3 regions of the Granulosicoccus sp. 3-233 genome follow, and region 2 is predicted to be linked to each of the others. Evidence: predicted binding sites of a transcription regulator. Region 2 holds the regulator's gene; each other region holds the start of a gene.
The links. The regulator sigma-54, encoded in region 2, starts transcription at its own class of promoters, with help from an activator protein. The targets are predictions, from matches to a motif close to TGGCANGNTNCNTGCTT.
Positions count from the first base shown of each region.

Region 1 (10,900 bases), on a different contig from region 2:
GCAGGCCCCTGCGCCAGTGAGGAGGTACGCTCATCGTGGGTCAGTACGTTGGGATTACCGTGCCGATCACGGCTGTCCGGGGCATCATAGTCGGGATCGTGCCAAGCCCCTGTCCATAGAAAGATGCAGCCCTGCCGCACTTCATCGGTGACTCTGACGCCGGCCAGACAACGGCCACGGTCATTGTACAACTCCACCACATCGCCATCCTGCAACTGACGGCTTGCGGCATCCAACGGATGTACCAACACCGGCTCCCGTTGTCTGATCTTGTGCTGCTTGCTGTACGCTCCATTATCGAGCTGACTGTGCAAGCGAGTCGCGGGTTGACCGGACAGTAGAAACAAGGGAAATCGCTCATGCCCCGAACGTTGCTGATCTCTGGTTTCAAACCACGAGGCATGGCCGCGACAGTCAGACAATGCAAAACCCTCGATGGCATCGGAGTACAGCTCGATCTTGCCGCTGGGTGTTGGCAAGGGATTGAGCTCCGGATCAGCACGATAATCTGCCAGAAACACCTGATCGGGAGAGGGATCCGGAATGCGCAACATATCTCCTGCAATGAAAGTGTCCCAATCAGGCAGGGAAACACGCGCCTTTTGCGCCGTATCACGCGTCTGCTCCCATAGCAGCCGAAGCCACTGATCGGCATCACGGCCTTCGGAAAATGCAGTCAGACTGTCCAGACGTTCGGCCAGATCGCAATAGATGTCGTATTCGATCCGCGCCTGACCCGCAGGATCTGCATGCGCCGGCATGGGAATCAGCGCGTCGTCGGATTTGCCTGCGCCGAAATCACAGCGCTCCTGAGCAGCTGCCACAGGAAGCACGATATCAGCATGACGCGCCGTGGCGGTCCAGTTGAATTCATTGACGATAACCGTTTCCGGTTGCTGAAATGCCCGGTGCAGGCGATTCAAGTCCTGGTGATGATGAAACGGATTGCCGCCGGCCCACCAGACCATCTTGATGTTCGGAAAGGTTCGCAGTTGACCATCATAGGGGTATTGCTCACCGGGCTTGAGCAGCATCTCGCTGATCATCGCCACCGGAATGAACGCATCAACAGGGTTACGACCCTGCGGTAGAGTGGACCAGCGAAACAGCCTTTCTGTGTTACCGATATTGGCGTTGACGCCGTAGCCGATGGTGTAACCACCTCCGGGCAAACCGATCTGCCCCAGCATGGCAGCGAGTGTGACCGTCATCCACAACACCTGTTCGCCATGGTCGGTTCGCTGCACGCCGGCTGCCGTGCTGATCATGGTGCGCTTGCTGGCCATTTCGCGGGCCAGTTCCCGGATCTGTACTGCCTCCAGACCACTGATCCGCGCCGCCCATTCCGCTGACTTGACCTCGCCATCATCGTCGCCATTCAGGTAGCGCAGGAATTTCCCGAAACCGACCGTATAGCGCTCGATGAAGTCTGCATCGTGCAAGCCTTCCGAATACAGGGTGTGGGCCAGGCCCAGCATGATCGCTGTATCCGAACCCGGCCTGGGTGGCAGCCATTGTGCATCGAGCTCCTGCATGCAGTCGGTGCGCAAGGGACTGAGATTGACAAATCGGACCCCGGCCCTGGCACAGGCGATCAGATTTTCGGCCGCCCTGTGCCGGGATACTCCACCATCGCTGACCTGAGTATTACGCTCGGCCAGACCGCCAAACAGTACAACCAGACGGGAATGTGCCGCGATGACGGTCCAGCGCGTGGACTGTGCCACATGCTGCCGATAGGGACCGACGATGTACGGCATCATGACCAGAGCTGCATTATAGCTGTAGTTTCCCTCAGAACGTACAAAGCCACCCTGAGTATTCAGGAAACGTTTCAACTGACTCTGGGCATGATGAAACCGACCGGCACTGGACCACCCATAGGAGCCTGCAAAGATGGCTTCATTGCCGTGCTCACGCCGTACTCGCGTCAATTCACTCGCAATCAGGTCAAGAGCCTGATCCCAGCCCACTTCGACGAAACGATCCCTGCCGCGTTCCACTGTGGTATCACCAGGCCCATTCTCCAGCCAGCCTTGCCTGACGGCAGGACGCAACACCCGTGCTCGCCCATTGAGACTACCGGCAATGTTGTCGTTGATCCGCGACCCCTTCGGATCCTCTGGATGTGACTCCACGGAGCGTACTCGTCCGTTCTCGACCGTAACGATGCCGGCCCCCCAGTGGCTGGCGGTCAGCCTTCCTGTTATTGGCTTCATCTGTTTATGTTCTGATATATGAAACGCATATTCCAAATATTGACACAATATACGAACAATGTCATCCTCGACATGAACCCAGACAACGGAAATTCCCGTGCCGGAAAACACATCATGCATTGCCAACACACTGGTGCAGGCTGGTCGGCCCGAGCATCGTCAAGGCCGTCAGGTGAACCTGCCCATCGAGCTGGGTTCAACCGTGGTCTTCGATACCATCGAAGCCTTCGAACAGGCCCGCGACCACCGCTACGAAACCGGCGTGAACTACTACGGACGCTATGGCAATACGGCCAGCTTCGAACTCGAACGGATGCTGGCAACACTGGAGCACGCTGCCGGTGTGACTCTCACCTCCTCCGGCGTGGCAGCCATTTCCCTCTCCTTGCTGGCCTTGCTCAAACCCGGTGATCATTTACTGGTTGCCGATCATGTCTATGGCAATACCCGAGCATTCTGCGATTCGGTATTGGCGAGAATGAACGTGAGCGTCGAGTATTTCGATCCGATGACCGGTGCCGGTATCAGGAAACTGCTTCGTCCCGAGACTGCCGTCATCATGTTTGAAGCGCCAGGCTCAGGCACCTTCGAATTTCCGGACATTGCGGGCATTGCCAGGGTGGCACGTCAGGCTGGGGTATCCACGGTGCTCGATGGCACCTGGGCTGGCCCGGTCTTCTGCCAGCCACTGGATCTGGGCGTGGACGTCCTGGTGTATTCCGCATCGAAATACATCAGCGGACATTCCGATTGCATGATGGGCGTCATCGCTTCAGCGGATGCAGACATGCACGGAACACTGCGACGTACCGTCATGGCCATCGGTGACAAGACGGGATCGCAAGAGGTCTTCCTGGCGTCAAGAGGTTTGCGGACATTGAAGATGCGTATGCTGGTTGCCCAGCAAGCCGGGCTCGAGATGGCTCGGTGGCTGAACCAGCAGGATCAGGTCAAACGCGTACTCCACCCGGCCTTGCCAGACTCTCCGGGTCACAGATTCTGGAAACGCGATTGCACTGGCGCAGCCGGCCTGTTCGGCGTGATATTCCACCCTTGCAGCGACACCCAGGTCAACAATTTCGTCAACGCTCTGGAGCACTTTGCCATCGGCGTCAGCTGGGGCGGATTCGAAAGCCTTGTCTTGCCAGTCAAGCCGGTGAGATCAGCCAGAGCCTGGGATGAAGCCGGACAGCTGGTTCGTTTCAACATCGGCTTTGAAGATACCGAAAGCCTGAAGGCGGATCTGCAGAGCGCGTTACCACTATTGAACTCTCAAACTGACACTGCAACACAGGAAGTCGACACATATGTTGAACAGGATTGACCACTTTGCCGTTGGCACCGATTCACTGGAAAACGGCATGCTCGCCATGAAAGAGGCACTGGGTGTACAACTCAGCCCGGGGGGCAAGCATGACCTGATGGGCACACACAATTGCGTCATGCAGTCGGGTGATGAGAGCTTCTTCGAGTTGATAGCCGTTGATCCGCAAGCGTCATCTCCCGACAGACCACGCTGGTTTACTCTGGACGACCCGGCGACCACCGCTCGCCTGGCACAGCGCCCGCGTGCCCTGTGCTGGGTGGTCAACACGAACAACCTGGACGGGATCGTCGCAGCCTCTCCGATTGACCTGGGAGACATCATCACGTTCACACGAGGCGATCGCTCCTGGCGACTCACCGTGCCGCCGGATGGGCACTTGCCGGAACAGGGCGTATTTCCCGCTTTCATCGAGTGGTCACCCGGTCCGCACCCGAGCACAGGACAAGCCGATCTGGGTGTTCGACTTCTCGAGGTAAGCCTGAGTCACCCGGACTTCGAGAACATCAACAAGGTACTTGATACACTGCAGGTGTCTCATCTGGCCCGGGCGACCGAGGGCGATATCGGATTGGCTTTCAAACTGCAGACTCCCACCGGTGTCGTCATCATCGACTAGACAGTAATCAGTGCGGTGGCGTCGCCATGCCAACGCGACGTTCCGCACTGACCGGGATGTAGGTTCAACGCTGCGCAACCGCCATTCGCTTGCTCAGATACTCTCCATACTGGCCGAGAGAGAAGATGAACAGCCAGTAGATGGTCGCAACGAAAGCATACACTTCCATGTAATACGGCGACCACTCACCCGTTCCGAATGCCGCATTGGCCGAAGCCAGCACATCGAAAAATCCGATGATTATCACGATGGCGGTTTCCTTGAAGGTGATCACGACCATGTTGATGGTTGATGGCAGCGCTTGTCGGAAGACTTGAGGCAGCATGATGCTGAAAAGTATTGTCCAGTAGCCCAGACCCAGGGCCTTGCCCGCTTCAAACTGACCCTTCGGTATCGCCTGAAACCCTCCCCGAAACACTTCCGCCTGGTAGCAGGCAAAGAACAGGGCGAAGGCGAATATCACTCTCCAAATCTTGTCGCCCTGCAGCCAGTCGGGAAGCAGCAGCGGAAAGACCACCGCTGCGGTGAACAATGTGGTCAACAGCGGCAGGGAACGAATGAAATCGATGAGCAGGGATGACAACAGGCGCACCATCGGCATGTCGGATCGTCGCATCAGCGCCAGTCCGAGACCCATCGGCATTCCCAGTAATACAACACTGGAAAACAGGAACAAGGTCAGTGCCAGCCCACCCCACTGGTCAGTCGTGACCGTTGGTAAACCGAGCAGGCTGCCGTGCATCAGGAGATAGTAGGCAGCGAAGCCGGAAATCCACAGAGTGACCAGCCGAGTGGTTTTCCAGGACCAGGGGATGCATGACAAGACAACGGTTGCGATGATGACAAGGCAGGCGAGCGCAGACCGCCAGTGTTCCTCGTAGGGGTACAGGCCGAAGAATATGAGCCTGTGTCGCGCATCGATGACCGACCAGCAGGCTCCCGCAGTCTCGCCGCAGGCCTCGACACTCTCCTTTTTCCATACCGCGTTGAAGACAGCCCAATCCAGGCTCAACCAGAGCACATGAGCAAGAGCGCCGAAGACCAGTAGCGACAGGAGCGCATCGCCTGGAGTGGCAAATGCCCGTTTCTTCAAACTCGCAACATGCCTTTGCATCCGATATCACCTCCGCTTGATGATGTGATGGGTTATCAGTGGGATTTCAGCGCTATATGCTGATTCAGCCAATTGACGAACTGCGCCAGACTGAAGTTGACCAATAGAAACCCTCCCATGAGGATCGCGATCAGTTCCAGGGTTTGCCCTGACTGAGTGATGGAGGTGGACACCAGCATGAACAGGTCACTGAACCCGATAGCCACACCGATGGTGGTCGCCTTCATGATGAAGATCCACTGATTGCCCAGAGGCGGAACAATGCTTCGCAAGGCAATCGGCATCTTGATGTCCGACAGGATGACCCTCTGACTGAGTCCCAAAGCCTTGCCCGCTTCAACCAGAGACCCCGGCACTCGCTCCAGACCACCGCGAACCACCTCGGCGATGTAGGCCGAGCCGTACAACACTATGGCCACGATCATCGCGACCAGCTCCACCGAAATGGTCAGTCCCCCACGAAATCGCAGCCCCTTGAGCTCGGGTAACGATATGAAGGTGTCGCCTTCCGGGGTTGTGAGAATACTGGCGATAACGAACAAGAATATCGTGCTCGACACCCAGATCATGATGCCACGTAATATCGCCATCTTTCTGTTCAACAACACAAAGCCCAATGCCAGGGACACCCCCGCGAGGCTGATTGTCAACCAGACCGGAATATTGAGTGTCGGCAGCAGCAAGCCGCGATTGGACAGAAACACAGCATCCATGACCGTATAGGCCCCTCGAGGCCCCGGAAGATGAATCAGAACCGAGTACCAGAAAACCAGTTGCAGTATGAGCGGGATATTGCGGAAAACCTGTACATACAGGGTAGCCAGCACCTGAAATCCCAATCGACGGGAGCTGCGCAAACTGCCTATGGCGAATCCAATGACAGTGGAAAGAAGAATACTGATGAACCCGACAAACAGCGTGTTCATGAATCCGATTGAAAGAGTTCGCGCATAGCTGTCATCGATGGAACGAGGAATCAGCGAGAACGAATACGCCCAACCCGTTGCCCGATCCAGAAAGGCGAAGCCGCTGGTAATTCCCAGAGCTTCAAGATTGCCTCGGGCATTGCCCAGTGCCGACCAGACGAGAACCAGAGTGCCGACAAGCAACAGTCCCTGAATCAGGAGACTACGCTGCCGAACACGCGAAAACATTGATTTTTTCATGGCAATCAAAGCCTCCTGTGGGTCGGGCTACCCGAATCGGTAGCCCTGCCGAATCGACGTCTCTAGTCCAGTACCGGTGCGTAAAGCACACCGCCATGACTCCAAAGATTGTTCAGACCACGATCAAGTTTGTAGGGAGAGCCTTCACCCAGGTTTCGATCGTAGATCTCGGCAAAGTTGCCAACCGCTGCAATCATCTCCTTCGCCCAGGTCTCCCGGAGTCCGAGTCGTTCACCGATGCCCGGCGTACTGCCCAGCAAACGGCCAACCGTGGGGCTTGGCGGTGCCGCAGCCATTTCCTCGACGTTGGCCTGTGTGACCCCATACTCCTCCGCCAGCAGCAGCGCTGCAAGGGTCCAGTTGGTCATGTCCACGAAAGCTTCATCGCCCTGTCGCATCGCCGCAGCAATGGGCTCACTCGACAGTTGATCACTGAGAATGATGTGCGCATCGGGATCATCGATCTCGGTTGCACGAAGCACTGCGAGGTTCGGGCCCCAACCGGCGAACGCATCGCAGCGATTGGCCAGGTAGGCGGCGCGCAACTCGGCCGCCTTTTCATAAGACACCATCTCATGTTCAACCCCGAGCGTCTGCAGATAGTCAGCGGTAATACGCTCGATGGTGGTTCCAGCCTCGACACAGATGGTGCCACCGTCCAGACCGCTGGCATCGGTGACACCCAGATCCCCGTGCGCCATCAGCTGAGTGCCACCAAAGAAATACGGCAGACTGAATTGCAGGCCCAGCTCGGTGTCACGCCCCATTGTCCAGCCAGTTGCCTTGATGATGATATCCACATCACCCGACTGCAAGGCCGGAAAACGTTGCGCCCAGCTCAAGGGGACAATCTGCGCCTTGTCAGGGTCTCCCAGTATGGCTGTGGTCATCGCACGACAGATGTCGATATCAAGACCCTTCCATTCGTTCTTGTCGTTGACCTCGACAAAGCCGAAATAGCTCCCGTTGTGACCAGAGCACAACATGGTTCCTCGATCCTGAATCTTCTGCACGGTTGGACCTGGTTCGGCAGCGTTCGCAAACAGGGGGAGCGCCAGAGCAAGCGCGGTAAGGCCGGTCAGTTTCATAAACATAGTGTCCTCATCAGTTGTTCCGTTATATGGCACGCAAGTGCTGACATATAGAATGACAGTTTTTCCAAACGGATGTCAACACTGATTCACGGATCACGCAGATGCGCGCGCGCCGGTATACATCCGGCGAACTGCAATGCACGCCAGACATGCACTATTTTTATGCATACGAAGAAAAGTCAGTGCCATGCGAAAACACGACCGCAAACGGTCCGAGCACGGTTGGATGTCTATTGGTGCAGTACGCACCGGATTCGACGCATGGCGCTTGATGCCTGACCTGTCGACAGGATTCCCGAGGTGGGTAATCGGTAGCTACCGAAATATCGTGCGCACCATGAAAGGGCACTCCGATCATCACCACGGTCCAGTCACGTGGTGGTACAGTCCTTCGGCCATGGAATCATGCTGCCTACGACGCGTGGAGCCGCCACGAGCATCGGGTTGTCTGCTCAAGAGAACCAGAACCGTACTATCCGTTGATTGCTCTGCCGGCAGCGCCATTGCCGGGAAGCTTCGTTACTCGTTGTAAAGAATGCCGGGATTCGTGGCAAGCGATGAAACGAGGTCTTTCACTATTACTTACTGCCTACTTCAATTTGTACTACTGCCTGTTGCCTGTCCTTTGTTGCTTGTAGAGAAAGACCCTGCCACCCCCAAACAGAACAGCTACTGCCAGAAGGCAGTAGCTGTCGATGAAGTCTCAGTCGCTCGGTTGCAGTTTCGCCTTGCCGAAGACAGAGGGATTCTGCCAAGCCTCATCCGTGCCGATCGGAGCCCACCATCCCCACTTCACATCACGATCACCACCATCGTTATCGGTATTGACCGCAACCTCCAGGCCGAAGGTGTCGCCCGGTACAAGACCGATGGACGAGAGCTTGACTCGAATCTCATAGAGTTGCTGATAGACCGAGCTTGCATTGTTCTCGTGACGATAACTGGTCACGTGTTCCGTCTCCATGCCAGCTGCCGAATAGTAGCCATCGATGGTTGGATCTGCCACATCGTCGCGGAACCGGAACAATCGCTGGAAGTCGTCATCGCCGAAGGCTTCTGCCTGGTCGTAACCGACGTCGAAATACAATTCCACGGAGTCATCATCCCACATGTCGACGGAATCGTTGAACCAGTCATCCAGCTCTTCGTCACCAATGGTGATCTTCACGTACAGATACTCACCATCATGCATCATCTCGAAGTAGTTGCTGGAGTAGCTGTATTGTCCATAGCGCCCCGTATTGTCAACCTGCAGATTTCCCAGTCTCAGGCTGTAACCGTAAGTATCATTGTCTACGGCCTTGCCCCATTCGTCGTAGTACTGATTGTTCTGGTAGCCGGTTTCCCAACGACCATCGACGTTGATGCTGGCATTGTCGACATAGGGCACGATGATCTGCGAGCCCTCTCTGTAGTCATGGATACCGTCGTTGTTGTCGTCGGGGTCGGCGTTATCACCAATTCCGTCGCCATCAGCGTCCGCTGATTCGTAGTAGTCGTTCGGGAACAGATCTATCGGATCCGGCACCCCGTCGTAATCCGAGTCTTCCTGATCGTCTTCTATGCCATTTCCATCGGCATCCGTGTCCATGTTGTCACCGATGCCGTCTGCATCCGTATCCCGCGTTTCGCTGGCGTCAGTCGGAAAGGCATCGTTTTCATCCGGCACACCATCATTGTCGTCGTCACGATCCGAGCGATTGCCAATGCCATCGTTATCCGTATCCTCGAACTCCTGGCCGTTGAACGGAAACGCATCGAACTCATCGGCAACACCATCGTTGTCATCATCACGATCACTGTCGTCCGGCAGGCCATCGGCGTCGAAATCCAGACTGAGACTGGTGGGCGACGTGCCACGCTCGATCTCCACGATATTGTCTACGCCATCACCGTCCTGATCGAAGGCATAGCTGAACAACTGTTCGGGCAAACTGATCGTGCTGCCTTCGTCCCCCAACCACGCAGTGGTGTCGGCTGCCGCCAGCAACAGATCGTCCTCTGCACGGCGAACCCCGACATACACCTGCAACTGCTGATCTCCGGGCAGACCGAGGGTCGACTCGAAGGTGCCGTCAAGTTCTTCCATGTTCTGCCCCGTTCCACCGGCCGTCACGGTTGCAGTGAGTGCGACACCGATCTGCTTCAGCCGCTCGGGAATCGAGAAAGACACATCGAGCGGCCGCAGATTCGAATCGTCATCCAGTGGCAGAAACCCCGGATCAGCGCCATTGCCGCCAGAATCCGATGATCCGCCACAGGCCACCAGTGAGGCCACCGAGAGCGAAATGGCGGTTGCCAGAAGAGTCCTGGAAAAAGGCTTGCCTTGATACCGATATGATGTCGCTGATGCGTTCATTGAATTTCCATGGCGGATTGCCGCCTGATGACTGTTGTCACAGTATGCGGTGAACGCTTGCTTGCATTCTGGCAACAATCACCTCGCCGAGTGCGTAATATTCACACTTGCGGCATCAGTCCAGTGTCTGTTAGCCAATACCCTGCAATAGCATCATTGACGACGGCACACAGCGATACTCAACGACGCTTCTTGATGGCCATGTGCTGCTTGACCATCTTGCCGAAGGCCTTGTCCTGCTGTCGCTGTTCTGCCAGAGTTGCCGAGTTCCTGGCGTCTTCCCGAGCCAGCTTCTCGTAATTTCTCAGTCGTCGTTCATCCAGCTGACCACTGCTGATTGCCAGCCGAACCGCACAGCCGGGCTCGTCGTGATGCCGGCAATTGGAAAACCGACATTGCAGCGACAAGGCTTCGATATCCTCGAAGACGTCCCTTACCGCATCGCCGACCTCAGCAAGCCTGACTTCACGGATACCCGGTAAATCCAGCATCAATCCGCCTGACGGCAGAATATGCAGTTCTCGGTAAGTGGTTGTGTGCCGGCCTTTGGCATCCTGTTCGCGGATTGCCGCAGTTTGTGCCAGCGTCCGCCCGGCCAACGAGTTGAGCAGTGTGGACTTGCCGACGCCAGAGGAACCGGCCAGCGCGATCGTCGAGCCTCTGCTTGTCCATGATTTCAGGTTTTCCAGAGAATCACCATCCAGTGCGTTGACCCGTTCGATGGGCACACACTCGCTGACACGCAGCGCTCGATCGACATAATCCCTGGAATCTTGCGTCAGGTCCGCCTTGGTGAGGACGATAACGGGATCGACGTCGGCCTCACGCGCCAGTGCCAGATAACGCTCCAGTCTGGATTCCTTGAATTCCTCATTGCAGGAAGTCACTACAAACAACGTGTCGATATTGGCCGCCAGCAGTTGTACTTCGACTTTCGTTCCCGGAGCCATGCGTTTGAAAACGCTTTTACGATCCAGTAGTCGCAGCAGCCTGTTGCCCGATTCA
Region 1 is NZ_JBQYLE010000002.1:172,866-183,765, reverse strand. Features, by position in the region: gene ACUNV4_RS05800 (molybdopterin-dependent oxidoreductase) at 1-2,219, opposite strand, end outside; gene metC (cystathionine beta-lyase) at 2,317-3,543, shown strand; gene ACUNV4_RS05790 (VOC family protein) at 3,527-4,162, shown strand; gene ACUNV4_RS05785 (amino acid ABC transporter permease) at 4,227-5,276, opposite strand; gene ACUNV4_RS05780 (ABC transporter permease subunit) at 5,312-6,442, opposite strand; gene ACUNV4_RS05775 (amino acid ABC transporter substrate-binding protein) at 6,505-7,536, opposite strand; gene ACUNV4_RS05770 (sugar-binding protein) at 8,240-9,895, opposite strand; gene rsgA (ribosome small subunit-dependent GTPase A) at 10,075-10,900, opposite strand, start outside.
Region 1: ACUNV4_RS05775 (amino acid ABC transporter substrate-binding protein) is a predicted target of sigma-54. The motif match lies at 7,708-7,724, and genes of this name have one in related genera.

Region 2 (10,900 bases):
ACACCTTCGGACGTGGGGATGCAATCCGCCCCTTCGAAGATGGCAATCCAGGAAACGACAAATCCGAACACCAGCCCCTTGACCAGTCCGTTGCCGACGTCGCTGTAGAAACTGGTGGCATTCTGCATCTGGGACCAGTAGGCGCTCGCATCCACACCGAGCACCTCGACGCCAATCAGGTGACCACCGATGACTCCGACAGCGCTGAACATGGCCGCCAGCATGGGCAAGGCCAGAAAACCCGCCAGAAATCGTGGCGCAAACACCCGCTTGTAGGGGTCCACCGCCATCATTTCGAGACCGGACAGCTGTTCGGTGGCTTTCATCAGACCGATTTCGGCGGTCATCGCCGATCCTGCCCGACCGGCAAACAGCAAGCCCGTGACCACGGGACCCAGCTCTCGAACCAGCGTCAGCGCCACCAGGGTGCCGACACGATTTTCCTGACCGAAGTCGATCAGTGTGTTGTAGGCCTGCAGTGCCAGCACCATGCCGACGAACAGTCCCGAGACCAGCACGATGGACAGCGTCATGACACCGGAGGCATGAAGCTGCCTGACCAGCAGAGAGGGTCGCGTGAACAGAGAGCCCAGTGCTCCCAGCATGTTGAGCAGGAACAGCGTGGCGCGCCCGAGGCGCTCCACCATGTTGATCCAGGTGCGCCCGAAGCGTTGCAGGAAATCGATCATCGGGACACCTCGGCTTGCGAGCCGGCACCGGGCTTGCCCATCAGATCGGTCTCATAATCGGGTGCGGCCACCTGAAACGGCACCGGGCCATCCGGCTGACCTTGCAGGAACTGCTGTACCCAGTCGGATTCGGACGACTCCAGCTGCTCCGGCGAGCCGGCCTCGACCACAACCCCTTCGGAAATGATGACGGCATAGTCCGAGATGGACAGCGCCTCCTTCAGATCGTGCGATACCATCAGACTGGTCAGTCCCAAGGCTTCGTTGACGGTCTTTATCAGTTCCAGCAAGACCCCCATGGAAATGGGGTCCTGCCCGGTAAAGGGTTCGTCATACATGATCATCATGGGGTCGAACACCAGAGCTCTGGCCAGCGCAGCACGCCTCGCCATTCCTCCTGACAGTTCCGAGGGTGACAGATCCCGCGCACCGCGCAGACCCACGGCATGCAGCCGCATCAGCACCAGGTGAGAGATCAGCGACTCGGGCAGATCGGTATGTTCGCGTAGCGGGTAGGCCACATTTTCGAATACGCTCAGATCGGTCAGCAGAGCACCTGACTGGAACAGCATGCCCAGCCGTTTGCGCAACTCGTACAATTCGGCGCGCCGCAGCTTGCCCACGTGCTGCCCATCGACGTGAATGCTGCCCTGCGAAGGCTTCAGCTGGCCGCCGATCATCTTCAGCAGGGTTGTCTTGCCGGTGCCACTGGGACCGATGATGGTCGTTACCTTGCCGCGCGGAATGTCGATATCCAGTCCCCGGAAGATCGGCTTGCTACCTCTGGAAAAGTGCAAGTCGCGGATCTGGACCAGCGTGGTTCCATCATCTGACATCTTTTCGGGGGAACTCATCGGAAATCGGATCGGTCAGATTGTAACAGTTTGCTTGACATACTCAGGTCTGCTTCTTGAATTGCAAGATTGGTCAAACGGTTAGTTCTCGAAACACTGAACGCGCCGCTTTTCGATCGAAATCTCAGCGTCGGCTACAATACCGTGGTCACGCCCTTCCCATCTCTTGATACTCTGACACTTCAGCAATGCCGACAATCATCCGCCCTCTTGTGACCCTGCTGGCCATGCTGACCCTCTCCGCTTGCGCCAGCAATCCGCCAACCGGACCGGTGTACGACCCCTACGAAGACATCAACCGCAAGATCTATCGCTTCAACACGACCCTGGACAACGCCATACTCAAGCCGGTGGCCAGAGGCTACAGATATGTAGTGCCTGACCCGGTTGAAGTGGGTATCGGCAACTTCTTCAGTAACCTTGACGACATCACGGTCATCGCCAATGACCTGCTGCAGGGCAAGTTCCGTCAGGCCGGCAGCGATACCGGCCGGTTTCTGTACAACTCCACCGCCGGTGTACTGGGCATCATGGATTTTGCCACCCCGGCGGGCATGGTGAAGCACAATGAATCGTTCGGACAGACCTTTGGCGTCTGGGGCCTGGGTGAAGGCCCGTTCGTGATGCTGCCGCTGCTTGGCCCCAACAACGCCCGCTCCAGCGCCGGCCTGGTCTCCGAGTTCTACACCACCGACATACAGCGTCATGTCGTCGATGACAACGCCACCAGCTACAGTCTGACGGCACTGGAAGTCGTTGCCCTGCGGGCTCGCCTGCTGTCGGCCGGCAATCTGCTTGACACGGCCGCGCTGGACCCCTACCTGTTGTTGCGTGATTTCTGGGTGCAACAACATCGCACGGCCACCTGGGATGGCAAGCGTGAGGTGCGAATCGGCACCGCCGACGATGGCCTTGACGATCTGGATGAACTGGACGAGCTGGACCAACTGGATGCGCTGGACAACGCCGACGAACTGGACGAACTCGATGAACTGGATCGCCTCGATGCGCTGGACAACGCCGACGAACTGGACGAACTCGATGAACTGGATCGCCTCGATGCGCTGGACAAGGCTGACGAGGCTACCGACGCCGGGTCGCTGACCGACTGAACGATGGCCGCGCAAGACTCAGCGCCGCCCCGGCGCCCCGACCCCGCATCCCTGCTCGATCTCGGCCGCTCGGTCATCCGCATCGAGGCGCAGGCCGTGGCGCGGCTCGAAGAACGCCTCGATGATCGCTTCGTGCAGGCCTGCGAGTTGCTGATTGCCTGTCGCGGACGGATCGTGGTCTGCGGCATCGGAAAATCGGGACATATCGGGGCCAAACTGGCTGCCACATTCGCCAGCACCGGCAGCCCTGCCTTCTTCGTGCACGCCGCCGAGGCCAGCCATGGCGATCTGGGCATGCTGCGTGACGACGATGTGCTCGTGGCGCTGTCCTATTCCGGCAGCTCCAGCGAGTTGCTGACACTGATTCCCGGCATTCGCCAGATGGGCGTGCCCCTGATCAGCCTCTGCGGCGAACCGGAGTCCCCCCTGGCCAGGGCCTCGACCGTCGTTCTGGACACCCGCGTCGAACGCGAAGCCTGTCCTCTGGGGCTGGCCCCCACGGCCAGCACCACCGCAGCCCTGGCCTTCGGCGACGCGCTGGCCATCGCCCTGCTGGGAGAACGAGGCTTTACCGAACAGGACTTCGCCCGCTCACACCCGGGCGGGCGTCTGGGCAGGCGTCTGCTGTTGCGGGTCAGCGATGTCATGGTGGGCAGGGATGTCAGTCCAAGCATCCGGCAAGGCGAAACACTGATGACGGCACTGATGGAAATCAGCTCCAGAGGACTGGGCATGGTCACCGTTCTCGACGAGCTCGATCGGCTTTGCGGCATCTTCACCGATGGTGATCTGCGACGCGCACTCGAGCGCGGCGTGGACATTCACAGCGCGAGCATCGGTACGGTCATGACTGCCGACCCGGCCACCATCAGCGACACATCACTGGCAGTCGACGCCGTGGCGCTGATGCAGAGGCTGCGTATCACCTCGTTGCCGGTGGTCGATGGGCGACGACTGCAGGGTGTCGTGACCATGCATGCCTTGCTGGCCGCAGGAGTTGTCTGAGCCGATGCTTGCACGTCTACTGTCCCGATACTGGCTGTTGCTGCCTTTGCTGATCATCGTCGTCGTTGTGGTCGATCATGTCGAGGAACCGGAAATCTTCGTCGTGGAAGAGACCATCGACATGCGCGAGACGCGATCGGACTACTACATGGCCGATTTCCAGTCGCGTAAATACGATGCCAACGGTCAGATCGAGTACACGGTAAGAGGCGACACCCTGGCGCACTATCCCCATGATGATCGCTCCGAAATCACCTCACCACGGGTCGAATTGCACCGGGAAGGCGCGCAGTGGCAGATCGAATCGGACAGTGGCCTGTTCGATACCGATCCTGACCTGTTCACCCTGCAAGGCAATGTCATCGTCAAACGACAGGCAGAGACTGCAGACCCGCTGACGATTCGTACCAGCACCCTGACGGTTGCCACCGAATCCAATGAAGTGAGCACCGAGGCAAGAATCGAGATCAGTGCTCCCACCTGGCGACTGCAGGCCAATGGCCTGAAATCCGCCATTGATCAGGGTAAGCTCACCCTGCTTTCCGACGTCATCGGACGCTACGAGGTACCGGGCCCGTGAACACTGACAATCAATCCGACAAGCGCCGCCAGTCGGGCAAGCACTGGCAGCAGGCAGTGGCCATGTGCCTGCTGTTGGGCACGCTGTGGCAGGCGACACCGAGTCTTGCGCGCGAATCCGACCTGGAACAGCCCATCGATGTGCGCGCCGACAAGTCCGAGTTCGATGAGAAGGCCGGCACACAGATTCTCACCGGTAATGTCGAGATCAGCCAGGGCACCATGCGCATTGCCGCCGACCGGATTGCCATAGAACTGAAAAACAACGCATTGAGTGCCATCACCGGCACCGGCTCGCCGATCCGTTTCGAGCAACAGAACGAGGCTGGTGAGCTGATGAGCGGCGAGGCGCAGAAGATTACCTATGATGCGCTGGCAGGCACGCTGATTCTCGAAGGCACGGCCACTCTGAGCCAACCGCGTCAGGAACTGGTCAGTGAACGCATCACCTTCAATGCCAGAACCCAGAAAGTCAGTGCCGAAGGCGGCCCCAGTGAAGGCCGTGTGAGCATCCAGATCCAACCACCCACAGGCGCTGATCAGTGACCCGGCAAGACGCGCTCGACAAGCCTCCCGCCCTCCGGACCCTCGAAGCCAGAGACCTGCACAAGGCCTACAAGAAACGCCGCATTCTCGAGGGCGTCTCCCTGTCCGTGAACAGTGGCGATGTGGTCGGTCTGCTGGGCCCCAACGGCGCGGGCAAGACCACCTGCTTCTACATGGTGGTGGGCCTGGTCAGACCTGACCAGGGACAGATCATGCTCGATGGCGAGGACATCACGCGTTTTCCGATGCATGCCCGGGCCCGCAAGGGTGTCGGTTATCTGCCGCAGGAAGCCTCCGTGTTCCGGCAACTGACCGTCTCGCAGAACATCATGGCCATTCTGGAAACCCGTCCGGAGCTGAACCGTGAAACCCGCCATGACCGGCTCGAAGCCCTGCTCGAGGAACTGCAGATATCGCATATCAGGGACAGCCTCGGCATCAGCCTTTCCGGTGGTGAACGACGCCGCGTCGAAATAGCCCGGGCCCTGTCTGCCGACCCCGGTTTCATTCTGCTCGATGAACCGTTTGCCGGTGTTGATCCCATTTCCATTCTCGACATCCAGCGCATCATCACCCACCTGAAGGAACGCAATATCGGCGTGCTGATCACGGATCACAATGTGCGCGAAACACTGGGCATCTGCGATCGAGCGTACATTCTCAGCCACGGCAAGCTGATCGCCGAAGGCACGCCGGACACCGTGCTGGCAAACCGGGAAGTGCGATCGGTGTATCTGGGTGACAACTTCCAGATCTGAGCGCGATTGGCTTCACAACACCGCAGCCGGTTGTCATGACTCATGCCGCTTTTCCATCAGTTGAGGTGGTGCGCCGCCGCTATCTACCTGTAATAACAGCAGAATACGTCTTGAAAATGAAACATTACCAATTTGTCATTTAAGTTTTCCCTGCCGGTATCGCAACCGGCGGGAAAATTGCGTTAATTGCTATCCAGCTGGTAGTTTTTCACTACAGACACCTTTTACCGGACGCGTATTCGATGAAACAGTCACTGCAAATAAAGATGGGCCAGTCCCTGGCCATGACTCCTCAATTGCAGCAGGCAATCAAACTGTTACAACTGTCCACGCTCGAACTGCAGACGGAAATCCAGACGGCTCTGGAAAGCAATCCCATGCTGGAGATGCAGGAAGACGAAGGCTCCGAACCCCGTGAAGCGGATCTCGCCAATGAATCACGCGAGACACGCGAAGCCAACCGTGAGGCGGAAACCGCGGCCGCCGAACAGAAGCAGGCTGCCGGTGAAACCGAGCTGGTGGGCGAGAACATGCAGAGCTCCGATGATGTTCTGCCAGAAGACCTTCCGGTGGACAGCGCCTGGGATGATATCTACGATTCCGCGGTGCCTTCCAGCAGTGGCACGTCCGGCAGCGATGGTGAATCCCGCGATTTCACCGAGTTTCACAACGCCGGCGTGGCCAGCATTCAGGATCATCTGAACGAACAGATACGCTTCGCCCCGCTGTCCGAACGGGATCAGGAAATTGCCGAAACCATCATCGATGCCGTGGACAACAACGGTTACCTGATCGATGACGTCGAGGTCCTGCTCGACGGTCTGAACCGCGACATCACCGATGTCGACCAAATGTATGTACTCGACGAATTCGAGACCGTACTGCATCTGGTTCAGCACCTGGACCCACCCGGCTGTGCGGCTCGTGACGCCAGCGAATGCATGGGCATCCAGCTCAGCCAGCTACCCGTATCCGAGCTGCGCACCCTCGCCATGGGCATCGTCAAGGATCACCTCGACCTGCTCGCCGCCCACGATTTCGCCCGTCTGCGTCGTCTGTTCAAGATCAACGACGACGTGCTGCAGGAAGCCATCACACTGATCCGCAGTCTGAACCCGCGCCCGGGTCGGCAGCTGGTGAATGATCATGACCAGTACATCGTGCCGGATGTGTTCGTGAAGAAGATCAAGGGCGTCTGGCGCGTCGAGCTGAACCCCGACATCGCTCCCCGGCTGGGCATCAATGCCCTGTATGCCGGCATGGTCAAACGTGCCGACAAGAGCGAAGACAACAACTTCATGCGCAACCATCTGCAGGAGGCTCGCTGGTTCATCAAGAGCCTGCAGAGCCGCAACGAAACCCTGTTACGCGTCGCCACGGCCATCGTCGAACGCCAGCGCAGCTTTCTGGAATATGGCGATGAAGCCATGAAGCCGCTGGTGCTGCGCGACATCGCCGAGCAACTGAGCCTGCACGAATCCACCATCTCGCGAGTCACCACGCACAAGTACATCCATACCCCGCGCGGCATTTTCGAGTTCAAGTACTTCTTCTCCAGCCATGTATCCACAGCCAATGGCGGTGAATGCTCGGCCACGGCCATTCGCGCCATGATCAAGAAATTCATAGCCGCCGAGGATTGCACGAAGCCACTTTCCGACAGCAAGATAGCCAGTACGTTAGTCGAGGAAGGAATACAGGTTGCGCGACGCACCGTTGCCAAGTATCGTGAATCCATGGCCATTCCGCCATCGAACTAACGCAAGCGATTGAACTGAAACGATTTATGCAGAAAAAGCACACCCTGACATGGCCTCAAGCCCTCTGCGAAGAAACATTCGCAACAGAGCGTGGCCAGCTATTGGGTCTGCCCCCCATCGACCATAGAACAGATATGGGACGCGCAATGTGTCCCTACTTGCCGCGAGGTCCTTCGCGGACCCTCGCTCTTCATCGTTGAACCTTTTGTTGAACATCAGGAGATGCCCATGAACTTAACCGTAACCGGTCACCACGTCGACGTTACCGCTTCGATGCGAAACTATGTGACTGACAAGATGGAACGCCTCCAGAGACACTCCGACAACGTTTTCGGAGTCCACGTGATTCTTACCGTGGAAGAAAAATCACGCCAGAAGGCCGAGGCAACCATCAAGGTTTCCGGTACGCAGCTGTATGCAGACACCACCGAGCCCGACATGTACGCGGCCATCGATCTGCTGACAGACAAACTGGATCGTCAACTGATCCGGCACAAGGAAAAGCTCAAGGCGCACCGCCGCACAGGCGACCCTGTTCCCGAATAGTGGCCTGACACTTTTAATCCTGACAGCGAGAGCGCACAATAGCGCTTTCGCAGCCCTCGAAGACTCTGTCCGACATCATCGGCAGGGTCTTCGAGCATTGAAAGTGTGGCCAAATCTTCTACACCCATGGATTTATCCGATCTGCTCGATCCCGAGCGCATACGCTGTCATTGCAGCATTCAGAGCAAGAAACGCACATTGCAGACGCTGGCCGAACTGCTGGGCGAGTCTCTCCGGGCAAGAAATGCCACAGACGATGTCAATGACGACGACGCCGAAGGCGGCGAGGAAAAGAGCAGCCCCCGCAAGGTCAGGAAGTCACGCAAACAGAGCGACAAGGCCGCGGAGTCGGCGGATACCCTCAGCGACATGCAGATACTGGACGCGCTGATCAGCCGCGAACGACTGGGCAGTACCGGACTGGGACACGGTGTCGGCCTGCCCCACAGCCGTCTGGCCAGTATCGAGGAGCCCATTGCGGCCTTCGTGACGCTGGAAAAAGGCGTCGACTACGAATCGGTCGATGGTCAACCCGTCGATCTCGTGTTCGGTCTGCTGGTTCCCGAACATTGCAATGATGAACACCTGCAGATCCTGGCGCAGATGGCGCGACGTTTCAGTGACGCCGAACTGCGTGACACGCTGCGCGGTTTCGACGATCCAGACGCACTCTACGAACACCTGACGTCCCTGCAGCCCGTCTCCACCTGATGTCTTACCGGCAGCTGACCGTTGGCGAGGCGGTACAGGCACTGAACAAGGATCTGGATCTGACCTGGACCGCCGGACATGCCGCCCATTCGCGCATGCTGACGCGTGACGCCGGCCCGGTAGACCGCCCTCGCCTGCTCGGCCCACTCAATTTCAACAGCCCCAACCGTATCCAGTTGCTGGGCGCTGCCGAAGTCCGCCTGTTCAGCGAGGCCTCGGTGCTCGACGCCAGCCGTTTCGAGTATTCCCTGCCCAACACCTGCGACGTGATCGTGGTCTCCAACTCGCTGCAGGCGCCCGAAAGCATCATCGAACTGGCTGAACGCGAGAACATCGCCCTGCTGAGCTCGGCGGCAGACTACAGCCAGTTGCACAGCCGCATGCGCTTTCTGCTGACTCAACTGCTGGCCGAACGCGAGATCATTCACGGGGTGATGATGGATGTGCATGGTACCGGGGTACTGATCACCGGGGATGCCAGTGTCGGCAAGAGCGAACTGGCTCTGGAGCTGATCAGTCGAGGTCACATCCTGGTGGCGGACGACGCCCCGGAGTTCACCCGCATAGCGCCCGGGACGCTCGAATGCCAGTGCCCGCCCCTGCTGCAGGATTTTCTGGAAGTACGCGGTCTCGGTGTGCTCAACATCGCCCTGATGTACGGGGATGCACATACGCGCTCGCGCAAGATCCTGCGCTGTATCGTGCACCTGAAGCCGGTCAGTGGCGAGGATTTCAACAAGGATCTGGCGGCCATTGCCGGTGATCGCATCAGCGAGCCGTCCGGCACTCGCGTCGTCCTGGGCGTCAAGGTACCCAAACGCACGATACCGGTAGCTCCCGGACGCAACATGGCCGTGCTGGTCGAAGCCGCGATACGCGACCAGATATTGCGCGCCGGCGGTTACAGCGCCTCCAGGGATCTGGTCAGCAAACAGGAACGAGCGCTGGCAATCGCCGCCCATCAGAGCAAGCGCCGTCCCAGCCCACGCCCCAAGTCGGGCACCGACGTCAGTACCGATACGGAGAACTGAACCATGACACGCCTGACCATAGTCACTGGTCTGTCAGGATCCGGCAAGAGTGTGGCTCTGCACACCCTGGAAGACGAAGGCTTCTACTGCATCGACAATCTGCCCTCCTACCTGCTGTCCGAATTCATCGACAAACTGCTGGCCAGCGGCTCGCAGCTGTATGCCAAGCTGGCCATCGGCATCGACATGCGCAGCGAACGCGCCTCGGCAGACAATCTGCTGAGACTGTTGACCGAGCTGCGGGCCCGCAAGGACATGCAGGTCGAGGTGCTGTTTCTGGACACCGACCGCACCCGCCTGGTGACGCGCTTTTCCGAAACCCGCCGCAAGCATCCACTCAGCAGTCAGGACCTGCCGCTGATCAGTGCCATCGACGAAGAGGCGCGCCTGCTGGATCCGGTCAAGGCCGACGCCGAACTGGTCGTGGATACCTCTGCACTGAACCTGCATGAACTGCGCGACATCATCCGCACCTATGTGCTGGGCAAGACCCAGGTCGGTCTTGCACTGATCTTCCAGTCTTTCGGCTTCAAGCACGGCACCCCGGCCAGCACCGACTTCATGTTCGACGTACGCTGCCTGCCCAATCCGCACTGGGAGCCGGAACTGCGACGATTCACCGGACGCGAGAAACCGATCATCCGCTTCCTGCAGGACCAGCCGGACGTCGAAGCCATGTTCGAGCACATCCGGGATTTTCTGCAACGCTGGCTGCCGCTGTTCGAAGCAGAGAATCGCGCCTATCTGACCGTCTCGGTAGGTTGTACCGGCGGTCGCCATCGGTCGGTCTATCTGATCGATCGACTTGCCGACCATTTCGCCGAGGCGCGCGACAACGTCTCCAGACGACATCGAGAACTATGATCCAGCAAGAACTCGAAATCATCAACAAACTGGGCCTGCACGCACGCGCAGCAGCCAAGCTTGTCAAGCTCTCGTCATCCTTTGCTGCCAGTATCGATATCGAGAAGGATGGCCAGCGTGTCAACAGCAAGAGCATCATGGGCGTCATGATGCTGGCTGCCAGCATGGGCTCGAAGGTCACCGTGTCCGCCGACGGGGAAGACGAGGAAGATGCACTGGCCGCCGTTGTCGATCTGATCAACCGCCGGTTCGACGAAGAGGAGTAGCCATGAGTCTGATGTTCAGCGGCATTGGCGTCTCCCGCGGTATTGCCATCGGCAACGCCTATCTGCTGCGACGCAATCAGATCGATGTCACTTCTCGCACGCTGCTGAAGAAAGGCATTCCGGCAGAAGTGCGGCGCTTCAAGCGCGCTGTCAAGGACGCGCGGGCGCAACTGCTCATG
Region 2 is NZ_JBQYLE010000001.1:164,999-175,898, reverse strand. Features, by position in the region: gene mlaE (lipid asymmetry maintenance ABC transporter permease subunit MlaE) at 1-689, opposite strand, end outside; gene ACUNV4_RS00805 (ABC transporter ATP-binding protein) at 686-1,543, opposite strand; gene ACUNV4_RS00800 (MlaA family lipoprotein) at 1,732-2,655, shown strand; gene ACUNV4_RS00795 (KpsF/GutQ family sugar-phosphate isomerase) at 2,659-3,660, shown strand; gene lptC (LPS export ABC transporter periplasmic protein LptC) at 3,665-4,240, shown strand; gene lptA (lipopolysaccharide transport periplasmic protein LptA) at 4,237-4,785, shown strand; gene lptB (LPS export ABC transporter ATP-binding protein) at 4,782-5,543, shown strand; gene ACUNV4_RS00775 (RNA polymerase factor sigma-54) at 5,786-7,303, shown strand; gene hpf (ribosome hibernation-promoting factor, HPF/YfiA family) at 7,532-7,849, shown strand; gene ACUNV4_RS00765 (PTS sugar transporter subunit IIA) at 7,976-8,560, shown strand; gene hprK (HPr(Ser) kinase/phosphatase) at 8,560-9,591, shown strand; gene rapZ (RNase adapter RapZ) at 9,595-10,455, shown strand; gene ACUNV4_RS00750 (HPr family phosphocarrier protein) at 10,452-10,721, shown strand; gene ptsP (phosphoenolpyruvate--protein phosphotransferase) at 10,724-10,900, shown strand, end outside.

Region 3 (10,900 bases), on a different contig from region 2:
AACACCTTCGCAGACCATTTCCTTGCTGACCGAGGAATCATGCTCGATCACGTAGCCAACACCTTCTTCACCTACCGCCGAATAGGAACCGACAGGCACGAACGGCACCTCGGCCCCCATGCCGACCGTCACGGTCTCTGTCGCCAGGTCCGAGAAATCCTTACCTTCAAGCATGCGTATGGTGACTTCGGCGGCGGCGTGCGCCATTTCGGACAGAGGCCTCCAGCCGCACTGGGTCTGCTTGCCCAGCAACATCAACTGTAGTGCCTGCACGGTGCAATCAAGTCCGGATACCGGCACAGTTCCGGCCATTCCCTGCTCTTCCATGGATGCGATCGCTGCACCGGCATTACCGTCATTGGATGACACGACACCCTGTACCTCGTTGTTCAGTTGAGTCAGGGCCTGATCCATCGAACGACGGGCTATGGCAGGATCCCAACCCTGTGTCCAGTTCTCATAGCCAAGCACTCGTTTGCCACTGTCGTACAACGGTTGCAGCGCCTTGACCTGGCCCTTGTAGATATCGTGAGCACCCGGGTCGGTTGGAGAGCCTTTCAACATGACAAGTGTGTCTCCGTCCTCCGTGTTGTCGATGACATGCATGGCCTGGTCGTAGCCCATACCGACCAGATCAGCCTGGATCCAGACTGCGTTGTTTTCCGAGTTTATCAGGCGATCATAGGCAATGGTCGGCACGCCTGCTTCGGCGGCACTGTCCGCAATGATTGCCGAACTCTCTCCGTCTATCGAAATGACCACCAGCACTTTTGCACCTTGTGTCAATGCCTGCTCGGCCTGACGCTGTTGCGCTGTAGTGTCGTTGTTGGCGTTGAATACTTCAACTCTGACACTAGGTGACAGCTTCGCCATGGATTCCTTGAAGAACATGGCATCCTGGCTTTCCCAACGCGGATTCACGTTCTCGGGCAGCAGCAGGGCCACCATGTCTTCAGCGTTGGCTGCACCTGCCCCGGCCAGCATCAGCGAGGCCATGGCGATACTCACAGCACGTCTGCATTCATTGAAAATCATCTGTTTCGCTCCTCATGATATTGATGACGCAACACTGCGTCGCGGTGTTGGTGGTAACAACTCCAGGTACTTTCCTGCGGGCACGGGGAGGCCCAGGCCGAAAATCCAGGGTTGCTTGTGGACCGGGCTCACCCACCGGTCGAGTCCGGGCATTACTCAGAGAGCGGCTGGCACAAGAGCATCACCGCTGTGGCCGATCGATGCCGGCCTTCATTCAATCAATCGGTATTGCCATAGTCGCTTACCGCCCGCGTCATACGCTGGTGGGCATCTGTCAGCAAGGTCGACATCTTCTGTTCTGCCAGAGCGGCATCGCGTGCAAGAATGGCATCGCATACCTCTCGGTGAAATGGGATGGAATCCTCGTTCTTGCGAGGATCATCATTGGTCAGCCGGATGGACGTCAGCAAGGCGGAAAAGATGACACCTTCCATCGAGCGCAGGAATTCGTTATTCGCGGCATGCAGAATGGCCCGATGAAAAAAGGCATCAGCCATCACGAAGTCTTCTACGGCGCGCTTTTCCTGCTCCATTCTCAGCTGAGCGGCTTCGATCGCGGCATGGCTATCCGGCGTTCCAACGCTGGCAGCCCAGGATGCAGCCTTGGGTTCGATCACCAGGCGTATGTCCATCAACTGACGCAGGAAGTCCGGGCTTGGCTTGGCCGATTGATGCCAGGCAAGTACATCGTCGTCGAACAACATCCAGTTGGAACGATCCCTGACTCGCGTGCCACTTCCACGTTTGACCTCAACCAATCCCTTGCCGACCAGCAATTTGATGGCTTCACGAATGACGGACTTGCTCACGCCAAAGCGTTCGGCGAATGTGGTCTCATCGCTGATCAGCTCGCCCGCAGACGGAGAGCCTGCCACGATTCGTCGGCCGATCTCGCGACAGATCTGCGTCGCCAATCCGGGGGCAACGCCCGAAGCACCTTTCAGATCGTAGTAGAGTAATTCAGACATGCCTTATTCAAACATCTGATGTTTGGCTTGTCCAGACTTTTCTTTTCCTTTTTCCACGATCGCCGGGAAACCACCGGTAATCACTCACCAATGCTCCTCCTTGCCTTGAATGGCTCAAGGTAACGCCAACGGGAGCTGTCGCACTCTTTGCGCCCCAGGAACCAGCAAAATCTTGCCTGAGTCGGCATTGGCATGTTAAAAGTTCGCCCGGAATTTTCACTCTCTCTTGCATCTATCGGAGTTACCAGGCATGAAACTCAGCGCACGCAATCAACTCAAGGGCACTGTCATCGCCATCGAAAAAGGTGCTGTCAACAGCACGGTACGCATTGATGTCGGCAATGGCGCCGTCATCACTTCCATGATCACCAATGCCGCGGTGGCCGATCTTGGACTCACGGAAGGCGCAACGGCCTACGCCATCGTCAAGGCATCCGATGTGATGGTGGCTGTGGACTGAAACCCGGCTGGTCTAGTCCGACTCGCGCAGTGCCAGCCCATCTGAAGCACGAAAGAAATGCATCTTGCTGCGATCCAGATACACCTCGACGATGTCGTCCGGTTGCGACTTGTTGCTGGCTGGCATCTGCGCGGTGAACCTCTCGTCCCCCACCTTTCCTATCAGCAGGGTATGCGGGCCGAGAGGTTCCATTTCGATAACCGACGCATTGATGCAAGGTCCCAGGGTTGAATCCTCACCGGTATGCTCAGGACGAATACCCAGAACCATCGCTTCGCCGGCAACGCTGGCCAGATGGGCAGGTGCCGGAACACGGAAGCCGCTGTTGCTGACAAACACAGGCTGCTCATCTTCCATGGCAATCTGTCCTGCCAGCATATTCATGCTGGGAGCACCAATGAACGATGCCACAAACAGATTTCGTGGTCGTTCGTACAGCGTGATGGGATCAGCGGCCTGCTCTATGACGCCACCCTGCATCACTACCACCCGGTCAGCCATGGTCATCGCCTCTACCTGATCGTGTGTGACGTACACGATGGTGCTCTTGAGTCGTCGATGCAATTGCTTGATTTCGGTGCGCATCTCGATACGCAATTTGGCATCCAGGTTCGACAGGGGTTCGTCGAACAGAAAAACGTCCGGATCGCGAACCAGCGCCCGGCCGATAGCCACTCGCTGACGTTGCCCACCCGATAACTCGGCAGGCTTGCGATCCAGATACTCGTCCAGATTGAGAATGCGGGATGCCTCCTTCATCGCTGCAGCGGCTTTCCGCTTGCCCTCTCCACGAACCTTCATGCCATAAGTGATGTTCTCACCGACTGTCATGTGAGGAAACAGCGCATAGGACTGAAAGACCATGGCGCAATTGCGCAAGCCCGGTCGTAGATGAGTCACATCTCGCGGACCGATGCTGACAGTTCCGCTTGTGGCGGTTTCCAGCCCTGCAATCATTCGCAGCGTCGTGGTCTTGCCGCAACCTGATGGTCCGACCAGCACGACGAATTCGCCATCGGCGACTTGCAGGTCAAGCGCGGGAATCACTTCCACTTCGCCAAACGACTTGGTGACATTCTCGATGTTTATTGTGGCCATTTCTACGTGTTCATTCAGCCGTACTCGGCTATCGCCAGTCTCAGAACTGCTCCTCCGGGCATGACCCCGAAAGAGCAGTCTTCACTTGATGGAAACGAATCCGGATCAGTTGAGTCCCATGGAAGCCCGATAGGCTGCCAGTTGCTCTTCCCGACCCAGATCATCCGTCAGCTCGTTCCAGCCCGCTGCAACGGTATCCAGCGCTTCCTGGGGAGTGACATCCCCGGACAAGGCCTTTGACAGTTCGATCTCCAGAATTTCCGTATAGGAAAAATACGCTGGCAGTCGCATGTCCAAGGCAACATTGTCGGCCGTGACCGATGCCTGCTGTGCGCCCAGATATTCCGTTGCTTCGCGCTCGGAGAAAATGCTGGCCCAGCGTTCCATGTTGGTGGTGTGAGAAATCCGGTATGGGTTGACGCCTGTACCGCCAGTCACTGTCGCCTCTCCGGATACTTCAGGACTGGACAGGTACGAAATGAAGTCCCAGGCTGCGTCCTTCTTGCCGGACATCTCGGGCACGGCTGCCTGCCAACCGCCGAATGCCATGAAAGGCGTGTTCAGCACTTCATCGAACTTGTCCCACTCACCCGTCTTGTAGTTATAGACCTCCCTGGCACTGGGAAGCACCGCGGAACCGACATTACCCGCCACCTTGGATTGCTCGGGATCGGCAGCAATGACGCCGGTATCACCCCAACCGATGGACTGGGCAACCTGCCCGCCTGCAAATGCGGCATTGACTTCTCCGAAGGAGAAATTCAGGGCGCTGGGTGGAGCCAGTTCAGAGGCACGAATATACTCTTCCAGGCCCTTCACCCAGCCCGGATTGTTGATCTGGGCATCCATGGTGTCAGGATCGAAGAACATCGATCCCGGGTGATCAGGGTGACTGGTATAGGCAGCCGCATGGCTGAACAGGAACCAGAATTGCTGACCACCCCGGCGGAAGGCTTCGGCAGTGCCCCAGACACCGTCGACGTTGTCCTGAAAATATTCAGCAATGTCCAGATACTCTGTCCAGGTTGTGGGAATGGCCAGATCATAGCCGTACTTTTCCTTGAACCTGGCCTTGTTGGCCTCGTCTTCGAACAGGTCGATACGATACGTATAGGTATGAACGTCGCCGTCCATGGTCTGTGACAGGACCTTGCCGTTCCAGACCATCAGAGATTCGCGATAAACGGGAGCGATGTCCTGCCAGTCTTCACCCTCTTGGTAACTTGCCGGCATTTCCGACAGATAGGGCGTAAAATCCGGTGCCCAGGCCGGGGCAAAGGCAATCACGTCGAATGCATCATCCCCCGATGCCAGCGTGGTGACGATCTTCGGATACAGCTCCGACCATGGGAACTCGACCACCTTGACGGTACCACAAGTCTGAGCCTCCCAGCCTTTCGCTGCATTTTGCAGGGCCGAAGCAATATAGGGACCTGTCTGGGTGGTAGCCGTGATCTCGACACCGGAAAAATCCGGCGAACACTCGGCCCAGACAGCCGGAGCTGCCAACACGGCAGCAACTGCCAGGGACGTCTGCTTCAACACTTTCTTCATGGTTTTCTCCTCAGGGTAAAGCTTGTCTTATTTGACTGCGCCGATAGTCAACCCGGAGCGCATCAGGCGTCCGAGTAGTCCCGCAATGATGACCATCGGGATGATGGCCACCAGAGCGGCCGCCGAAATGGCCCACCACTCGTCACCGCGCTGGCTGTTCTGCCCGGCAACGAGAATTGGCAGGGTTTGCCACTTGGAGTTGGTCAGGAAGAGAGCAAACAGAAACTCGTTCCAGACGAACGCCAGCGTAATCACGAAAGTTGCTATCAGGCCGGGCCGCGCCATCGGCAGGACGATGCCGAAGAAAATGCGCCACGATGGTACGTTCTCCACCAATGCCGCCTCTTCCACATCCACCGGCAGGATGGCGATGAAATCGCGCATCAACCAGACCACAATGGGCAGCGAGAAAGCGATGTAGGCCAGTGTCAGCCCGAAATAGGTATCCGTCATCTTGAAACCCAGCTTCCCCATTTCGGTGTACAGCAGAAACAGGGCAAAGGCGACAACGATTGGTGGAAACAGGCGCTGACTGACAAACCAGAAAATGATGTCGTCATTGCCCAGAACCGGTCCTGGCAGCGCAAAACGGTTGAGAAAGATCGACAAGGCCAGCGCGATACAGAATGCCACAATCGAAGCCATTGCAGGATTGACCCCGAAGACCTCTCTACCCAGCAGATAGCCTCCCATGGCAACGATGAAGAATCCGATGCCACTGGCCAGTCGTACCTTGAACGGAAACCGGACCAGCGCATAGGCGGCCATGCTACCGATCAGAGTGGCAATCACGGATGCCGACAGACCGACGATGGTGGAAGCCCAGAACGTTGAAAAGAACCCTCCTCGCGCGCCACTGAACAGCTCCCTCCAGGCTTTGAGCGTGGGCTGAAAATCGACGAAGGGGATGTAGGTCGGCCCGCCAACCACATCAACCGGAGATTTGAGCGAGGTAATGGCCACCCAGTAGAGTGGAAACAGGGTGAATACCAGCCAGATGAGGCAGGCGAACAGCACCCAGTAGCGTTTGCTGCCCTTCAGGTCCCTTACGCTCATTTGTACTTCTCCAGATGGGGCTTGAGTATCGCCAGATACACCAGACTGATGATCAGAACCACCGCCAGAAACATGAACGACAGAGCCGAGGTATACCCCAGATTGAATTTCTTGAAGCCTTCCTGGTAGGCATACAATGTCAGTGTTTCGGTGGATACACCAGGCCCACCTCCGGTCATGACGAAGACCGTGTCGATGATCTTGAAACTCTCCACGATCCGGATGAAATAGACCGCTGCCGACATGGGCAGCATCAATGGAAAGGTAATACCCCAGAATTGCTGCCAGGCGCTGGCGTTCTCCAGCTCGGCTGCCTCATAGACATCTTCCGGCAGACTCTGCAGCCCGGCCAGCAGCAGCAGGATCACCAGCGGTGTCCATTGCCAGATCTCCACCACGATCAGTGATCCCAGTGCCCACTTGGTTTCCGTCAGGAACGGCAGATTGGAAAAACCGAAAAAGCTGGTCAGCTGATTCAGCGGTCCCATGGTCGGGTTCAGTATCTGTCGAGCAACCAGCGCTACCGCTACCGGTGCAACCAGCATGGGCAACAGGAAACTGACACGGAAGAAATCGGCGCCCGGCACACGCTTGACCAACGACAGCGCTATGGCAAAACCGATGACAAACTGCAAGGTCACCGAGGTAAAGGCAATGAAACTTGTGGTGCTGACCACCTGCCAGAAACGATCGTCCACCATCAGATCGGCATAGTTTTCCAGTCCGACGAAACGCGCTGGTCTGGGTGGAATCAGCCGCAGACTCATGAAGCTGTTCGCAAGCGAATAGATCAACGGAAAAATGGCCATGACCAGCACGATCAGCACGGCTGGCCACAGGAAGAAATGCTTGACGGGATCTTCGCGAGTCATCAGCTGACAGCACCTGCAACATGATCCAGCAAGGTCTGTACCTCCTGCCGGTCGGGCATCGATGGCGCAGTACCACGCCGGGTGACGGAAACTCCTGCAGTAGCACAACCGAAGCGCACCGCCTCCAGCACCGCTTCTCCAGATGCCAGAGCCGCCGAGAAACCACCGACAAATGCATCTCCGGCACCACTGGTATCAATCACTGGCGCATTGCACATCGCGGGCACATGCGCATCGACTTCATCCGTGAGCACATAGACCCCCTTCTCCCCCAGAGTGATCAGGGCGCCCCCGGCTCCACGCTTGCGTAACTCGACTGCGGCGGCTCTGGCCTCATCGATCGTGGTGACCGGGAAGCCGACAATGTCCCTTGTTTCAGTCTCATTGGGGATGATGAAATCGCACAGTGTCAGCATCTGCTCGGGGAATGGCTCGGCAGGCGCCGGATTGAACAACGTCGTGACACCCGCATTGCGAGCGATTTCCAGACCGCGCACAGCGGCCTCAACGGGTTGTTCGAGCTGCGTGACAAAGACTTTCGATGATTCGATGACACTGCGCCGTTGCTCGACATCCTGCGCCGTTATCGTGCCACCGGACCCCGGGTAGACGATGATGGCATTCTCCCCCGTGGTGTCATTGACGAAAATGAAAGCTGCGCCAGTCGGAAAATCCGCCATGATGTCCAGTTCGGGAATGACACCGACTTCACGATAGGTATCCAGTGCCAGCTTGCCGAAGGTGTCATCGCCAAGCTTGCTGATGAAGCGGGTGACGGCACCAGCACGAGCTGCGGCCACAGCCTGGTTCGAACCCTTGCCACCGGGTCCCATCGAGAAGCCGCTTCCCGTCAGCGTTTCGCCGATGCTCGGCATGCGGGAGGCCTGGTAGGCCGTGTCCGCGACAAAGATCCCCAGTACGGATACTCCCGTTTGCTCACGCATTGCCCCACCTCTTGCTGATATCTGCCTTCAATGCCACTTGCACGGCTGTCTATTCTCCGTAGGGAACCCAGATATTCTTGATATCCGTTGCCCGGTTCAGAAACTCGTGGCCTTCTCCTACCCGAGGATCCAACCAGTCGATCTGTCTGTCGAATCCACTCCAGACTCTCTTCAGATTGCCTGCCGACTGTTCTTCGACCAGTCTGGTCATGGTCGGCCCACCGAAGGCCCACAGCGCATCCACATCGTTGTGCTTGCTCAGGGTATCCGCCAGTTCCAGCGCATTGCCCGTGACAATGTTGATCACCCCGGCTGGTACGTCCGAGGTTTCCAGTACCTGATAGAAATCCGTGGCGGACAAGGGAGCCGCTTCGCTGGGAACGACAACGCAACGATTACCCGTCGCCAGCAACGGTGCGACCAGGCTGATGAATCCCAGCAAGGGAGCTTCCGCCGGGCAGACGACACCAACCACGCCCTGCGCTTCCGGTAGCGCCAGCGTCACCCCCTTGATGGGCGGCAGGTGTACGGCTCCTTCGAACTTGTCGGCCCAGGCGCCATAGCTGAACAACCTCGATATGCAGGCCTCCACTTCAGCCTGCGCCTGCTTGACCGTCACACCGGTCATGTCTCGAACACGGACGGCAAACTCCGCCTCGCGTATCGACAGGTTTTCCGCTAGGTAGTACAGGATCTGAGCTCGGTTGTGGGCAGTCTTGCTCGCCCAGCTGGCCGCCCCTCTCGCTGCCTCTACCGCGTTGCGGATATCCTTCCGGTTGCCTTCGCCCACCTCTCCCAGACATTCACCTTTCGGGGATACCACTGCTCGAGAGTAGTTTCCATCCGGTCGCGCCTGCCGACCACCGATGAACAGCTTCGCGGTTCTGTCCATGCCGAACGATGCCCCCTTGGCGGCAATGGCCATGCCTTCAGGATCGACACGTTTCGGCGCTTTCATCCAGACATCGGGCTTCAGGTAATCCAGGCAGCCTTCACGCCCACCCTCACGGCCGAAACCGCTTTCCTTGCGCCCGCCAAAGCCGACGCTGGCGTCCATTGCATTGGTCGTGTTGATCCAGACGATTCCCGCCTCCAGTGCGGCAGCCACTTCCAGTGACTGATTGACGGATTCACTCCAGACACTGGCAGCCAGACCGTAGCGCGTGTGATTGGCCAGCGCGATGGCTTCATCGAAAGTGCGGAATGTCATGGACACCACCACCGGACCGAAGATTTCCTCACATACCACGGATGAGGTCGGGTCGGCATTGCTGAGCAGTGTCGGCGGATAGAAACTGCCACCGGCCGGTATCTCGATGTCAGGCTGGAACAGCGTCGCTCCCGCCTCCACACCCTGCTGCACCATGGCTTCGACACGTTGCAACTGTACCGGGGCCACCAGTGAGCCCATATCGATACATTTGTCCAGCGACAGACCCAGGCGCAGATGCGACATGCGCAACCGCAATCGGGCATGAAAATCCTCGGCGACACCCTCTTGCACCAGAATCCGTGAGCCAGCGCAGCAGACCTGTCCCTGATTGAACCAGATGGCATCAACGACACCCTCGACGGCCGCATCCAGATCGGCATCTTCGAATACGATGAACGGTGAATTCCCGCCCAGCTCCAGGGTCAGCGACTTGCCACTGCCGGCCGTGGCTTTACGGATCCACTTGCCCACAGCCGTGGACCCGGTGAAGGCAATCTTGTCCACGTCGGCATGTTCGACCAGCAATGCACCGGTCTTACCGTCACCTGTCACGATGTTCAACACACCATCCGGTAAACCGGCAGAAGCTGCCAGTTCCGCAAACAGCAGCGCCGTCAGCGAGGTGTATTCAGCGGGCTTGAGCACCACCGTATTGCCCAGCGCCAGAGCCGGAGCTATTTTCCAGGCCATCATCAGGAAGGGAAAGTTCCACGGAATGATCTGGCCAACAACGCCAATGGCCGAATGAGTCGGAAACTCGCTGTCCTGAAGCTGCGCCCAGCCGGCATGATGGTAGAAGTGACGAGCGGCCAGCGGGATGTCGATATCACGGGTTTCCCGGATGGGCTTGCCGTTGTCCAGTGCTTCCACCACGGCAATCAGGCGTGCATGTCGCTGGATGATTCTTGCCAGCGCATAGAGAACCTTTGCTCGAGCATGCCCGGGTTGCGCCGCCCAGGCTGCCTGAGCAGCGCGTGCCGATTTCACTGCCGCATCGATATCGCTCTGTTGAGCCGTCGATAGTCGTGCAAGTGTGGCACCCGTTGCCGGTTCGAAGGTCTCGAAGCTTTCATCGCCGACGCTAGTGAACTCACCATTGATGAAATGACCGAAGCCATTCTGATGGGTCGCCAGCCATTGCCGCGCTTCCTTGTCGCTCTCGGGAGCTGGACCGTAGGACATGGTGTCAAAGTAGTTGGCTACGTTCACGTGGGTTATCCGATCGGGTGGCGGTGATGAGCGCTATAAGCGCCCTCGACATGGTGTTCCAGTTGCCGCTCGATATCACCCAGCAGACTGGATGCCCCGAAACGAAACAGTTCGGGTGTCAGCCAGGCATCGCCCAGCTCTTCCTTTACCAGCGCCAGATAGGACAGAGCATCCTTGGCCTTCGATACCCCACCCGCCGGTTTATGGCCGACAGGAAATCCTGTCAGCGACTGGTACTGACGGATCATGCGCAACATGACCATCGTGACCGGCAGCGTGGCATTAACGGCTTCCTTGCCAGTGGATGTCTTGATGAAATCGGCACCCGCCATCATGCAAACCAGGCTGGCACGCGCGATATTGTTCAGTGTCTTGAGATCTCCGGTGGCCAGAATAGCCTTTACATGTGCCTCGCCACAGGCCTCACGGTAGTCCTTCATTTCGGCATACAAGGCCTGCCAGTTACCAGTCAGCACGTGTTCGCGTGTGAT
Region 3 is NZ_JBQYLE010000005.1:242,200-253,099, forward strand. Features, by position in the region: gene ACUNV4_RS15200 (ABC transporter substrate-binding protein) at 1-1,035, opposite strand, end outside; gene ACUNV4_RS15205 (FadR/GntR family transcriptional regulator) at 1,254-2,003, opposite strand; gene ACUNV4_RS15210 (TOBE domain-containing protein) at 2,254-2,463, shown strand; gene ACUNV4_RS15215 (ABC transporter ATP-binding protein) at 2,476-3,561, opposite strand; gene ACUNV4_RS15220 (extracellular solute-binding protein) at 3,667-5,115, opposite strand; gene ACUNV4_RS15225 (carbohydrate ABC transporter permease) at 5,143-6,171, opposite strand; gene ACUNV4_RS15230 (carbohydrate ABC transporter permease) at 6,168-7,043, opposite strand; gene ACUNV4_RS15235 (ribokinase) at 7,043-7,987, opposite strand; gene ACUNV4_RS15240 (aldehyde dehydrogenase family protein) at 8,037-10,409, opposite strand; gene deoC (deoxyribose-phosphate aldolase) at 10,415-10,900, opposite strand, start outside.
Region 3: ACUNV4_RS15210 (TOBE domain-containing protein) is a predicted target of sigma-54. The motif match lies at 2,192-2,208, and genes of this name have one in related genera.